Regions from separate parts of the Paenibacillus sp. sgz302164 genome, predicted to be linked through region 4. Evidence: predicted binding sites of a transcription regulator. Region 4 holds the regulator's gene; each other region holds the start of a gene.

Region 1 (3,274 bases), on a different contig from region 4:
GGCTGACATCGCCGAACAATACGCCGCCAACGATCCGGTTGTCCTGAAGCAGCACTTTCTTATACGTTTTCTTCCAATGATCCTGCGAACGAATGATGTCCAGTCCGGGACCGTCTTGAAATTCCCCCGCGGAAAATACGTCCACTCCGGAAATTTTCAGCTTGGTCGATACGGTCGATCCGTTATAAGGCTCTACCGCTACCCCGCACAAATGTTTAGCCAGGACAGCGCCCTGCTCAAACAACGGCGCCACCAGACCGTAGCAGATGCCGCGATGCTCATTGCATTCGCCGACAGCGTACACATCCGCGACATTTGTCCGCATGTAATCGTCGACCACAATGCCCCGTCCGACCTGGATGCCGCCATTACGGGCCAGCACCGTATTGGGCACGATTCCCGCGGCCATGACCAAGAATTCGGCTTCCAGTATCGAGCCGTCGTCGAACATAAGCCCTTCTATGCGGGCGTCGCCCAAAATCTCCGCGGTCTTTTTCTTCATCATAAAATGAAGCCCTTGCTCTTCGAGCTCCGCTTTGAGCATGGCCGCCGCCGCGGCATCCAGTTGTCTCTCCATCAAATCCTCGAACAAATGAACGACCGTCACGTGCATGCCCAGTTTAAGCAGCCCTTTGGCCGCTTCGAGACCGAGCAGACCGCCGCCGATGACCGCCGCCTTTTTGAACATTTGCGCCGCTTCCATCATCCTGTTGCAATCCTGGACGTCGCGGAAACCGACAATCCCTTGCTTTTCAATGCCAGGCAGCGGGAGCATCACCGGATTCGATCCGGTGGCCAGGATGAGCTTGTCGTAGGGCTTAATATGCCCGTCGCTCGTATAGAGATATTTGGCCGACGTATTGATTCCCGTCACCTCAACTCCCGTGTACAGTTGAATATGGTTTTGTTCATACCACTCGTAATCGTTAAGAATCATGTCGTCGAATGTTTTGCTTCCCTCCAGCAGGTAAGAAAGCTGTATCCGGTTATAGTTGGGGTGCGGTTCCTTGCCAATGACCGTGATGTCATACATGTCCGGCGCTAATTTGACGATTTGCTCAATCGTGTTAATGCCTGCCATCCCGTTTCCTACAAGCACCAGTTTCGGCCGATTTGTTCCACCGTCCATCGTATCTGCCTCCTCGCGATTTACTCCCTTTCTTTTCAAAACATAGCCGTTTCTATGGACCAATCATAGACCACCGGACGGCCGGAGCGATGTGAAATTTATCACATACATCGGAGAAACAACAAAAAGCCCTGACAAATCAAGGCTTTGATTGTCCGGGCTTCTTAAATTTTGGAGAGCGATCGATAACGCGGGTGCTCTGAAAGAACCGACTGAAACAATTGCGTCACGCCGGGGTGCGGCGACTGCAAGAGCTGCGCTTTATCCTCGCTGTGTTCAACAAGCGCCCCTTTATCCATAACGGCAATGGCATCGGAAATGAAGAACGCGGATTTAACGTCATGCGTGATAAATAGATAAGAAAGGCCGAACGTCGACTTTAAATCGCTCAAAAGTGCCAGTATGTGCGATTGAGTCACCTTATCCAAACTGCTTATCGCTTCGTCAAATACGATCAACTTCGGTTTTAAGGCAATCGCTCTGGCAATATTGATTCTCTGCAGTTGGCCTCCGCTAAATTGATGAGGGCGTTTCTGCATATCGTTCGGGCTTAGCCCGACTCTTTCGAGCAATTCTCCAATGGTTCGTTTGTACTCCTTTGGCGATAAGGCTTCATAATTATCAAGCGGTTCGCCGATAATTTGTTCCGCAGTCATCCGCGGATTTACGGAAGAATAGCAGTCTTGAAACACCGCTTGAAGATCACGGCGAAGCCGTCTGCGGGTAGCTGCGTCCGTGTTATAGAGATCGATTCCTTGAAACAGAACCTGCCCCTTCTGCGGCTTTTCCAGCCCCAGAATCACTTTGCCCAGCGTACTTTTCCCCGCCCCGCTCGTTCCAAGAAGCCCCAGACAATTCCCTTCTTCGATAGCAAGGGAGATGCCGGAAAGAACCGGCGCCTGCCGCTTGCTCCACCGGAACAGCTTGGATTCGGCATAAGTATGAGTAATGTCCTTCACTTGCAGCAAACTCACTTCGTCACCCCTTCCCTTTCCAATGACCTTAAGTCCCCGCTTCCGCATTCATGACAAGACAAACTCCTTGTTATTCTCGTTGATTGGCAGCGTCAGTCTGGCATCAAGCAGCAGTTTCGTATAATCATTCTTCGGGTGATCGAACAGTTCGAACACGTCCGCCTTTTCTACGATCCGTCCTTGCCGCATAACGACTACCTCGTCGGCCATTTCCGATATAACCCCCAGATCGTGGGAGATCAAAAGAATGGCCGTGCCGTATTCCGCGCGGATGCGATCCAATTGGCGCAGCACCTGCATTTGATTGACTGTATCCAGCGCAGTAGTCGGCTCGTCGGCTATAAGCACGGATGGCCGCAAGCACATCGCGACGGCAATCATAACACGCTGCAGCATGCCTCCGCTCAATTGAAAGGGATACCGCCTCATAAGCAGGGCAGGGTCCGGCAAATTCACGTCCTGCAAGGAGGAGACAGCCAGATCGAACGCTTGCTTTTTGCTGAAATCGGTGTGGGTGCGGATCGTTTGCACAAATTGGTCGCCAATCGTAAACACGGGTGAAAAGGCGTTCATCGGATTTTGCATAATAAGAGCAATCTCGCTCCCGCGGATACGCCGCATCTCTTCCTCTTTGAGCCCGTTCAACTCACGGCCGTTTAATTGAATACTGCCTTCCACAATCGTTGTTTTCCGGTCCAGCAGCTGCAAAACAGACAAACTGGTAAGCGATTTGCCGCATCCGCTTTCTCCGACAAGCCCGAGGACGCGGCCCGGCCGCAGCTCGAATTCAATGTTGCGGACAAGGGGAAGCGTCCCTTGCGCCGTCGCAATTTTTACATGCAGGCCGCTTACCTGCAATACATGGTCCGATGCTTTCAATGATCTCATTCCTTTTCAAAACGTCGCTTGACACCAAACCGATCCGACAGAGCTTCGCCCAACAAATTGAACGAAACGACGACAATCAGAATCATGATCCCCGGGTACAGCATTAATTCCGGATTGCTGCGTATAAACGATTTTCCTTCATGAATCATCGCTCCCCACTCTGGTGCAGGCGGCTGAATGCCAAGCCCCAGGAAGGAGAGTGCCGAAATATCCATGATCGCCCACCCCATTTCGAGCGTTCCCACAACGACAATTGGGGGAAGTATGTTGGGGATAATGTGCC
Region 2 (3,274 bases), on a different contig from region 4:
GTCCACCGAGCAGAAAACAACTCAACCAGCCGCTGGATCGGCAGCTGACAAAACCGTGCGCAGCTCCCAGCGTGCGGTGTTTCGCTGCATGACTTCAGTCGCTCGTCCACACTCCCACGGAGCCGCAGCCTGAAAACCTGCAAAAGTACATCTTTTTGCCCCTTGAATGCCCTCGCCTCGAAAAATTGCTGCAAATCTGCAGGCTTTCCACTCAAACTTAGGGTTCAGCCCCTTATGTTTGATAAATTCCTGTACATTTGCAGGCTTTGCTCCCAAATGAACCGATTCTTTCGAAAAGCCTGCACTTTCGCAGGTTTTATGCGCTGCCGCGGGGTTGGCATTCGCGAACAAGCCGCTTTGCGAACGGCTCGGCGCACAGCTCCCAGCGCGCGGCGTTGCGCTGCATGACGGCGGTCAGTCGACCACAACAGTAGTTTGCTGCATCCACACCTCTGCTTTTGCTACAGCAGCAGCCTCCCGCTGCCCCAAAACTTAAGGGTGTACAAAAAAAGCGAAAGCTACGCTTCCGCCTCGTCGTCCTTTTTGCCGGAATCATCGCCCGGTTCGGCCTGCCCCAGCTTATATTCGTATGCCACATCTTTATCCGGATGCATGAAAATGCCGCTTTGCGGGGAGATGCCCTTTTCGAAATAGTCCCGGTTCTCGGCTGTCTGAAAGCCGATATCCTTGTAAGGATGCACCCAACCGTCGCCCGCCATGACGAACGGGTCGGTTTCCTTGCTCCAATTCTCTAACGGGGAATTAGCGGATTCGTAGTTATGGTCGCCGATGATGACCCCGTGCTCGTTGACAAAAGCTTCGCGCGGACCGCGGCCGTGCTCGAATTGCGGCAGGAAGTCGATCTCGAACGGATCGAGCCCGCCGCCCGGCTCTTCATGCTCCCGCCCGGCCGCCTTCGGCTTCCGTTGCTCCTGGTCGCTCATAGTGTCCTCCTAATCTGCGGGTTGGTTCGGGCCATCCAGCTTTTTATCGACAAAGCCTTCTTTGCCGAATTCAGCGGATTGCTTTTGCAGCTCCTTGTTTTGCTGCTCGTGCTGAACTTGTTCTTTGGAATCATTACGATTCATGCTCGGTCAGCTCCTTTCTGCTTGTATTATGTGTCATTGTTGGAAGAAGCATTCGGGTTGCAAGAATCCGGGCAAAAACCTGCTGCCGCTGGCCCTAACAAACGGATCGTACCGCGTTCAGCTCCCAGTGCCCGATGTTCCGCTGCATGACGGCGGGCGGTCTATCACATGCGCCCAATGTTGCGCCGAATCACGACAGGCGGTCGACCACTTGCGCCCAATGTTGCGCCGAATCACGACAGGCGGTCGACCACTTGCGCCCAATGTTGCGCCGAATCACGACAGGCGGTCGACCACTTGCGCCCAATGTTGCGCCGAATCACGACAGGCGGTCGACCACTTGCGCCCAATGTTGCGCCGAATCACGACAGGCGGTCGACCACTTGCGCCCAATGTTGCGCCGAATCACGACAGGCGGTCGACCACTTGCGCCCAATGTTGCGCCGAATCACGACAGGCGGTCGACCACTTGCGCCCAATGTTGCGCCGAATCACGACAGGCGGTCGACCACTTGCGCCCAATGTTGCGCCGAATCACGACAGGCGGTCGACCACTTGCGCCCAATGTTGCGCCGAATCACGACAGGCGGTCGACCACTTGCGCCCAATGTTGCGCCGAATCACGACAGGCGGTCGACCACTTGCGCCCAATGTTGCGCCGAATCACGACAGGCGGTCGACCACTTGCGCCCAATGTTGCGCCGAATCACGACAGGCGGTCGACCACTTGCGCCCAATGTTGCGCCGAATCACGACAGGCGGTCGACCACTTGCGCCCAATGTTGCGCCGAATCACGACAGGCGGTCGACCACTTGCGCCCAATGTTGCGCCGAATCACGACAGGCGGTCGACCACTTGCGCCCAATGTTGCGCCGAATCACGACAGGCGGTCGACCACTTGCGCCCAATGTTGCGCCGAATCACGACAGGCGGTCGACCACTTGCGCCCAATGTTGCGCCGAATCACGACAGGCGGTCGACCACTTGCGCCCAATGTTGCGCCGAATCACGACAGGCGGTCGACCACTTGCGCCCAATGTTGCGCCGAATCACGACAGGCGGTCGACCACTTGCGCCCAATGTTGCGCCGAATCACGACAGGCGGTCGACCACTTGCGAGGCATCTAAAGTACCCGACGACGGTTTTGGAGTGGTAACTTAAAATAGGCATTATATTGTGATTTTTTTCACATACGTACAGGAAAAACGGGTTTATACTAAAACCATAGAAGAGAGGAGCTGGTTCAAATGATGAAATGGCTAAGAGAAAATAAGTACGCGGCGATGCTGCTGACTCTCGTTCGATTGTATGTAGGTTGGGAATGGGTCACTGCAGGCTGGCACAAAATTACAGGGGAAAAAGCGTTCGACGCAGCCGGTTATCTGCAAGGCGCAGTTACGAAGCCGGTGCTGGCTGCGGGGACAACGGATCTTGTATACCCGAACTTCGTGGCTTTCGTCAAAGGTTTCGCTCTGCCGAACGTAGGCATTTTCAACTTCCTCGTGCCTTGGGGCGAACTGTTGGTCGGTCTGGGCCTTATACTTGGCGCATTGACGACCGCAGCGGTATTCTTCGGGCTGATTATGAACTGCATGTACATGTTTGCAGGCACCGTTAGCACGAACCCTTGGCTGATGCTTCTCGGATTCTTCATTATTGCGGCAGGCGCGAACGCAGGCAAATTCGGCGTGGACCACTTGATCCTCCCTTACATTCACAAATGGATCGACAAGTTGTTCGTGGCGCTGCATCTAAAACCTAAATTGAGATAAAAGAGGGGCTGTTGCCCCTTCTTTTTTTGTTAGCTGTCACTCCAGGAAGTGAAACGTGAACGAAGACTTGGTCAGTTTTTCAAATCGAAAGCCGTCCTCTTTCAACCGGCGGATGATCACGGGAAGCGCTTCGACGGTCGTCGTTTTGAAGGAACTGTCATGCATCAGGACGATGATGTTTTGCTTGCCCCGGCTTGCGCCCAGCACCGATGCGATAATCATGTCTTTATCCTGCACGGGAGCCGCCGCGTCCGTCGAGCTGACATTCCAGTCGAAGTACTGGTAGCCGTCTTCCTGCATCGCTTTGACGATTTGGCTCATGATGCCCCTTCCGCCCGCCTTCCGGCTCAAATGATTGTTCGAGCCCCCCGGAAACCGGATAATATCCGGCCGGTAGCCGACAGTCTCCTCC
Region 3 (3,274 bases), on a different contig from region 4:
AAAGCGAGCGCTCCCGATCCGAAGCCGGAAATCATGTTTCCCGAATACTACATTTAGCCATAGAGGTGAACTGGGATGTGGCAGTTATTTTTCACATTTTTCAAAATCGGCTGCATCTCCTTTGGCGGCGGCTATGCAGTCATTCCGCTAATTCAGAATGAGGCTACGAAGTACGGCTGGGCGGACAGCGCCCATTTTCAGGAAATCGTTACATTGGCCGGCATGGCCCCGGGCCCGATCGCGACCAATACCGCGACACTTGTCGGCTATCACGCGGAGGGTTTGGCGGGGGCTATTGCGTCGACGCTGGGCATCGTGTTCCCGTCGCTGCTTATTATTATCCTGCTGGCGGCTTTTTTTCAAAAAATGCACGAGCACCGCTGGGTCAAATCGTCCTTCTACGGATTAAGGCCGGTAGTAACCGGCCTGATCGTCTACGCCGCGCTGCATTTCGGCTTGAATGCGCGTATGGGCCTGACGTGGTCGACGTTCGCCACGCTGCTCATTTGCGCAGGCTGCATTTACGGCGTGCTGAAGCATAACATGCATCCGTTCATGGTCATCGTCGCTTCCGGACTGGCAGGCATCATCCTGTTCTGATGCCAGCCAGCTAACTGGCGCTTTGGCCATTCGCCAATTCATGGCGAAACAACATGTTGACCGAAGACCGAAGACCGACCCGACCGACTTCACCAGGGCTGAACCACTGGCAGCAAAAGCTGCCGATGGGGCAGCCCTGTTTGCTGTGGCAACTGTGATCTTTTTCACTTACAATACGGTTTCGCTGTTCTAAAGTTGAGATATCGTAACCCATTTTAACATAGCAAGGGAGTGAGGGAGATGCTGACCGGAGTCATTTTGGCAGGCGGAGCGGGCCGCCGGATGAAAGGGGAGCTGAAAGCGCTGCTTCCTTTTGCAGGCGAGCCGCTGATTATTCGACAAATGAGAATGATGAAGCCACTGTGCGATGAGCTGATTGTCGTAACGAACGATGTCCGGCCTTTCCTGCCCATGCTCGACCGCTCGGTTCGGATCATAACGGACTACTACAAGGCTCAGGGTCCGCTCGTCGGCATGCATGCGGCTTTGTCTCTGGCCAAACATTCGTCCGTGTGGGTTGTCGGCTGCGACATGCCGTTTCTTTCCTGCAAGGCGGCGGAGCTGCTGTGGGAGCGGAAAAAGGACGGCTTTGACGCCGTCGTGCCTTTGGTTGCCGGAGGGTTGTATCCGCTTCACGGCATTTATGACCGCAAGTGCAAGGAGGCGATCGTCGGCCTGCTGCAGCGGGGGGAGACGAGAATGTCGGCGCTGCTCAACCACATTTTTTGGGGGGAGCTGGATGACCGCTATTTGCAGGAGCGCGATGTGGGATTGAATTTCGTCGCCAGCATCAAGACGTCTGCCGATTACGAAGCTTTGCAGCGCATGGCCGTCCCCCAAACGTAAAGGTAACGGATTGTTCATATTTGCTCGATGTTGTTGTGACCGATATCACAGAGGGCGGGGATCAAGGACACTAAAATGTAGGTAATGAGAGGCTGGACCACAAATGGAGGGGAAGATGACATGGATAACAATAAGGAAAAGGCCGAACCGGTTTTGAATGGAACGTTTGCCGCCGTACTGCTGCTGGGCGCGTTTTTGATTGCAAGCTGGGTTGCCGTTTATTTATTGTTTATTTCCAGAAACTAGAAATGTGAAGGGTGGATCGCCATGCATATTCACAAGCTTGAAAAAATTTGGTTGACCATTGGCATCTCTATGCTGTTCGTGTTTCTCGGCGTGCTGGGCGTGTCCGCTTTTGCCATGGGCGTCAAGCCCCCGAGCGAGCACCATCACCAGATCGATCCGGCCAAGCTGAAGGAAACGGCTCCTTTTGACAATCCCGGACTCCGCAAAATCGGGGACAACGAGTACGAAGCTGTGATGACGGCGTTCACGTTCGGGTATGCTCCGGACAAAATGGAGGTGCCCGTCGGTGCGAAAATCAATTTTATCGTGGCAACCCAGGATGTCGTGCACGGATTTGAAATTCCCGGCACAAACGTGAACATGATGATCGTGCCCGGCGAGGTCAGCCATGTGAGCCATACGTTCACAAAGCCGGGCGAGTACCTCATCCTGTGCAACGAATACTGCGGCGGGGCGCATGAATTTATGAAAACGACGATTATCGTCAAATGAATTCGGGACGCAAGCAAAAGGGGGTGGCAATGGTCATGAAAGTAGCGCATTTGCACGGAAACGGCACGAAATTCGATCTGAAAGACGGGAAGCTCGTCGTCGCGCACATCATCGTGGCGTTCATCGCTTTGCTGATCGGCGGCATCGCCGGGCTGCTGCAGAGCATGGTCCGCAGCGGGACGGTCAAGCTGCCGTACGGAATCGGCTATTACGAGCTGCTGACGGCCCATGGGGTATTGATGGCGCTCATTTTTACGACTTATTTTATTATCGGCTTCCTCTATTCGGGCATTTCTTATACGCTTGGAGGCAAGCTGCTGCCGATTGTGCGCCGCATGGGGTGGGCGGGCTTCGCCTTAATGACGGCCGGCACGGCCATTGGGGTCGCGATGGTTTTGGCGGGCAAAGCCAGCGTGCTTTACACGTTTTACGCGCCGCTCAAAGCTTCTCCGTATTTTTACATCGCATTGGCTTTGGTCGTTGTCGGGAGCTGGATCAGCGGCTGGGGCGTGTTTTATCAGTACAAGTACTGGAAAAGAACGAATCGGGGCGAGATATCTCCACTGTTCGCCTTCATGTCCGTCGTCACTTTTCTCATGTGGCAAATCGCCACGCTGGGCGTAGCCGCCGAAGTGTTGATCCAGCTCATACCGTGGTCGTTCGGCTGGGTGGAGACGATTAACGTCATGCTGAGCCGCACGCTGTTCTGGTATTTCGGACATCCGCTCGTCTATTTCTGGCTGATGCCGGCCTACATGTGCTGGTACGTGATCATTCCGAAAATTATCGGCGGCAAAATTTACAGCGACGCTTTGGCGCGGTTGTCGTTCATTTTGCTGCTGCTGTTCTCGATTCCGGTAGGCTTTCACCATCAATTGATGGAGCCGGGCATCAGCCCTTTCTGGAAATATTTGCAGGTCGTGCTGACCTTTATGGTCGTGGTTCCGTCGCTGATGACGGCGTTCTCCCTGTTCGCCACATTCGAATTGAACGGGCGGGCCAAAGGGGCTACGGGCTTGTTCGGGTGGGTCAAGGTGATGCCTTGGAAGGATGTGCGTTTTTTCGCGCCGTTCATGGGCATGCTGATCTT
Region 4 (3,274 bases):
ATTGAAAGGCAGAAGTCATTATCTTTGCTTGCGCAAGTTCGAAAACAAGCTGGTCACGCGCGATTACGAGTACGGCAAGGACGACTCGGTCACAGCGGCTCAAATGGTCGTATGGCTCAGCGAAACGAAACACGGGGACGAAGAGGAGCTGAATTTCGGCAATAAAGGCGCGCAGTTCTGGCATTCGGTGGCCAGCGATACCGATTCCTGCCTGAACCGTATGTGCCCCTGGTTCAAAAAATGTTTCTACCACCGCGCCCGCCACGATGCGAACACGTCAGATGTCATCATAACGAACCATTCGCTGTTGTTTACCGATATGAAGGCCGAGAACCGCCTGCTGCCCGGCTACAAGCATCTGGTCATCGACGAAGCACACCACTTTGAAGAAGTGGCCAGCAAGCATCTGGGGATCGAGCTGCACTCGGGCGCGTTTTACCATTCTTTGCAGTGGTTGTATAAAGACAACCGCAGCGGGCAGCTGCCTATGCTCCGCTTTCGTCTTCAGAAGGCGGCGGAAGAGCAGGAGAGAGCTTTGGCCTGGAGCGCAGCGATAGACGGTTTGTACCCGAAAATCGTGCAGATCAAGGAAGACTGGGAGCGTTTGAGCGAAGGGTTGTACGAGCTGCTTACGGCAAAAAGCGACCCGTCGCAATCGGAGAACTCGCAATACGTGCTGCGCATGAAGCCCGAGGCGCTGCCGGCGCATTGGAGCGAGCTGACGATGATGGAGGACAACATTTATTTGAGCATGAACGATACGCTCCGCACGCTCGACAAAATGCTGAGCGAGATCAAAGAGATGCAGGAAGTTCTGGAAGTCCAGAGCATCGTGACGGATTTGAACGGAACTTTGAAGGAGCTTTACGGGCACCGGGATGCGCTTCATTTTTTCATGAAAATGGAGGATCAAGGTTACGTATACTGGATGGAAGCCGGCACGTATTCCAAGAGCAAGTCGCTGCAGCTGATCAGTGTGCCGACGGATGTGAGTCCGCTGCTTCAGGAGCATTTTTTCAAAAATAAAGACAGCATCATTTTGACTTCGGCTACGTTATCCGTGAACAAATCGTTCCAATACTCGGCCGATCAGCTCGGTTTGCAAATTCCCGCCGGCGAAGAGGCCGGCAAGCTCAAAACGGTGCAGCTTCCGTCCCCGTTCAATTACAGGGAGCAGGCGCTGGTCTGTATTCCCAGAGATTTTCCGACGATTAAAGGCCCTTCCGGGGACGCCGTTTTCATACAAGCACTTATCGATTCTTTAAGCAATGTCGCTTTGGTTACCAACGGCCGAATGCTCGTGCTGTTTACATCCAACCGGATGTTAAAGCAGATTCATGCCGGCATGAAGGAGCGGTTAAAGCCGCATGGGATTACCGTGCTTGGACAGGGCGTAGACAGCGGCAACCGCAGCAAGCTGACCCGCATGTTCCAGGACCACCATTCCTGCGTGCTGCTGGGTACAAGCTCGTTCTGGGAAGGCGTGGACATCCCGGGCGATGCGTTGTCCTGCTTGGCTATTATTCGGCTTCCGTTTCAGCCTCCGAATCACCCGCTCATTGAAGCCAAATGTGAAAATATTAAAAAGCGGAACGAAAATCCGTTTATGAAATTTTCCGTGCCGCAGGCGGTCATTCGTTTCAAGCAAGGATTCGGGCGGCTCGTGCGGCGGGCTACGGATAAAGGAATCGTTATTATTTACGATACCCGCGTTATCGATACGCAGTACGGCAAATATTTTCTTTATTCGCTGCCCGGTCCGAAGATTGAACATATGACGACGGAACAAATGATTCCAAGAATTGAGGAATGGATGGGGGAGGCGCAGCGGTGAAGACACAAAAAATATCCGAAGCTGTAGTCCGCCGGCTGCCGATTTATTTGCGGTTTTTGAACGAGCTGGCGATGAAAAATATTATGACGGTCTCGTCGCAGGATCTGGGGCAAAAGCTCGATTTGAACCCCGCGCAAATCCGCAAAGATTTGGCCTATTTCGGGGAATTCGGCAAAAAAGGGATCGGCTACGACGTCGGCTATCTCATCGAGAAGATCAGGCAGATCTTGAAGCTGGACCGCCATATCCGGGTCGCTCTGGTCGGGGCGGGCAACCTGGGGCGGGCACTGTGCAACTACAACACATATTTGCGCAACGATATGAAAATTGTCGCCGTATTCGACGCGATGCCCGAGAAAACGGGCGAGACGATCAATAATTTGATCGTGCAGCCGACGCACGAGCTGAAAGAAGCGATATCGCGGCTTGGCGTCAGAATCGGCATCATTACGGTACCGGCAGCGGAAGCGCAAAATGTGGCGAATCAATTCGTCGAAGCCGGCATTGAAGCGATTCTTAATTTTGCTCCGGTCATCATTAAGGTGCCGCCCGAAATCCGCGTGCACCATGCCGATTTCACGACCGAGCTGCAGAGTCTGGCCTATTATTTGGACTAGGCCAAGACTCCGGCCGCAAAGGCCCTAAGGGCTCGCGCTATGCGGAAACTTGCAGCAGGACGCAGGGGAAAGCTGCAGAAACCTGCAGAGGAGAAACGAACCAGTGGAAACTCGCGGAAACCTGCAGGAACCCGCAGAAAACTGCAGAAGAGAAACAAAACCCTGCAGAAGCCTCCGGAAGCTGGATCGGCGAAAAACTCGCATGGCAGCAGGCAGTACATTTGCTTAGCAACGTGGAGAAAACCTGCAAAAGTACAGTTTTTTGCTCGCTGATGCGCTGGATACGAAAAATTCCTGCAAATGTGCAGGCTTTTCGCCGCGAACATGGGCTGAGAATCGTTTTTAGCGAAAATTCCTGCACAATCGCAGGCTTTTTGCCGAAATGAACCATTTCTGCTGAAAAAGCCTGCACTTTCGCAGGTTTTTTCTGTGCCAGGCTGCTTGTTCCAACGCCGTAACCCGTACAGGAGAGAGCCGTAGGTTACTGAAGAGTGATTGTGCCCCTTTTGGTTCCTCTACCCCGTTACTTTATCAACAGTCTGGTTTTCTACCCGTAATATGATGCGTCTCTCCAATGTATGTTTTCTCAGCAGCCTATATTTTAACGAAAATAATGTACTCGTTTCCAACTTTTACGCTTTTAAAGCTTGAAATTGTTTCAGTAGACGATTGTTTTCATTCTGTGGGGGTAACGTCTACGGCGTCATGGGAGTTTTGTAGTTTTTTCCGGCTGTCGAGCCAATTCGTTTCATTGGCGCGAAGTGCCGTCTTTGGGCGGACGGCAAAAAGAAGCGGAAACCGGTGAAAGTTCGGTTTTAAAACC

The links. The regulator Rex, encoded in region 4, represses fermentation and respiration genes when NADH is low (regulators of the CRP and FNR family bind a similar motif). The targets are predictions, from matches to a motif close to TTGTGAAATATTTCACAA.
Region 1: the regulator Rex is predicted to act here: its motif matches at 1,219-1,236, upstream of nirB (nitrite reductase large subunit NirB).
Region 2: the regulator Rex is predicted to act here: its motif matches at 2,265-2,282, upstream of AC0LWT_RS32150 (DoxX family membrane protein).
Region 3: the regulator Rex is predicted to act here: its motif matches at 1,480-1,497, upstream of AC0LWT_RS04395 (cytochrome c oxidase subunit 2A).

The regions. Positions count from the first base shown of each region.
Region 1 is NZ_JBVYOL010000008.1:189,294-192,567, reverse strand. Features, by position in the region: gene nirB (nitrite reductase large subunit NirB) at 1-1,129, opposite strand, end outside; gene nikE (nickel import ATP-binding protein NikE) at 1,294-2,103, opposite strand; gene AC0LWT_RS15395 (ABC transporter ATP-binding protein) at 2,152-2,982, opposite strand; gene nikC (nickel ABC transporter permease subunit NikC) at 2,988-3,274, opposite strand, start outside.
Region 2 is NZ_JBVYOL010000028.1:17,949-21,222, forward strand. Features, by position in the region: gene AC0LWT_RS32140 (DUF3905 domain-containing protein) at 519-944, opposite strand; gene AC0LWT_RS32145 (hypothetical protein) at 954-1,088, opposite strand; gene AC0LWT_RS32150 (DoxX family membrane protein) at 2,338-2,862, shown strand; gene AC0LWT_RS32155 (polysaccharide deacetylase family protein) at 2,899-3,274, opposite strand, start outside.
Region 3 is NZ_JBVYOL010000002.1:206,588-209,861, forward strand. Features, by position in the region: gene AC0LWT_RS04380 (chromate transporter) at 1-57, shown strand, start outside; gene AC0LWT_RS04385 (chromate transporter) at 76-600, shown strand; gene mobA (molybdenum cofactor guanylyltransferase) at 841-1,446, shown strand; gene AC0LWT_RS04395 (cytochrome c oxidase subunit 2A) at 1,567-1,692, shown strand; gene AC0LWT_RS04400 (cytochrome c oxidase subunit II) at 1,714-2,184, shown strand; gene AC0LWT_RS04405 (cbb3-type cytochrome c oxidase subunit I) at 2,220-3,274, shown strand, end outside.
Region 4 is NZ_JBVYOL010000006.1:23,811-27,084, reverse strand. Features, by position in the region: gene dinG (ATP-dependent DNA helicase DinG) at 1-1,834, shown strand, start outside; gene AC0LWT_RS11385 (redox-sensing transcriptional repressor Rex) at 1,831-2,451, shown strand; gene AC0LWT_RS11380 (hypothetical protein) at 2,489-2,863, opposite strand.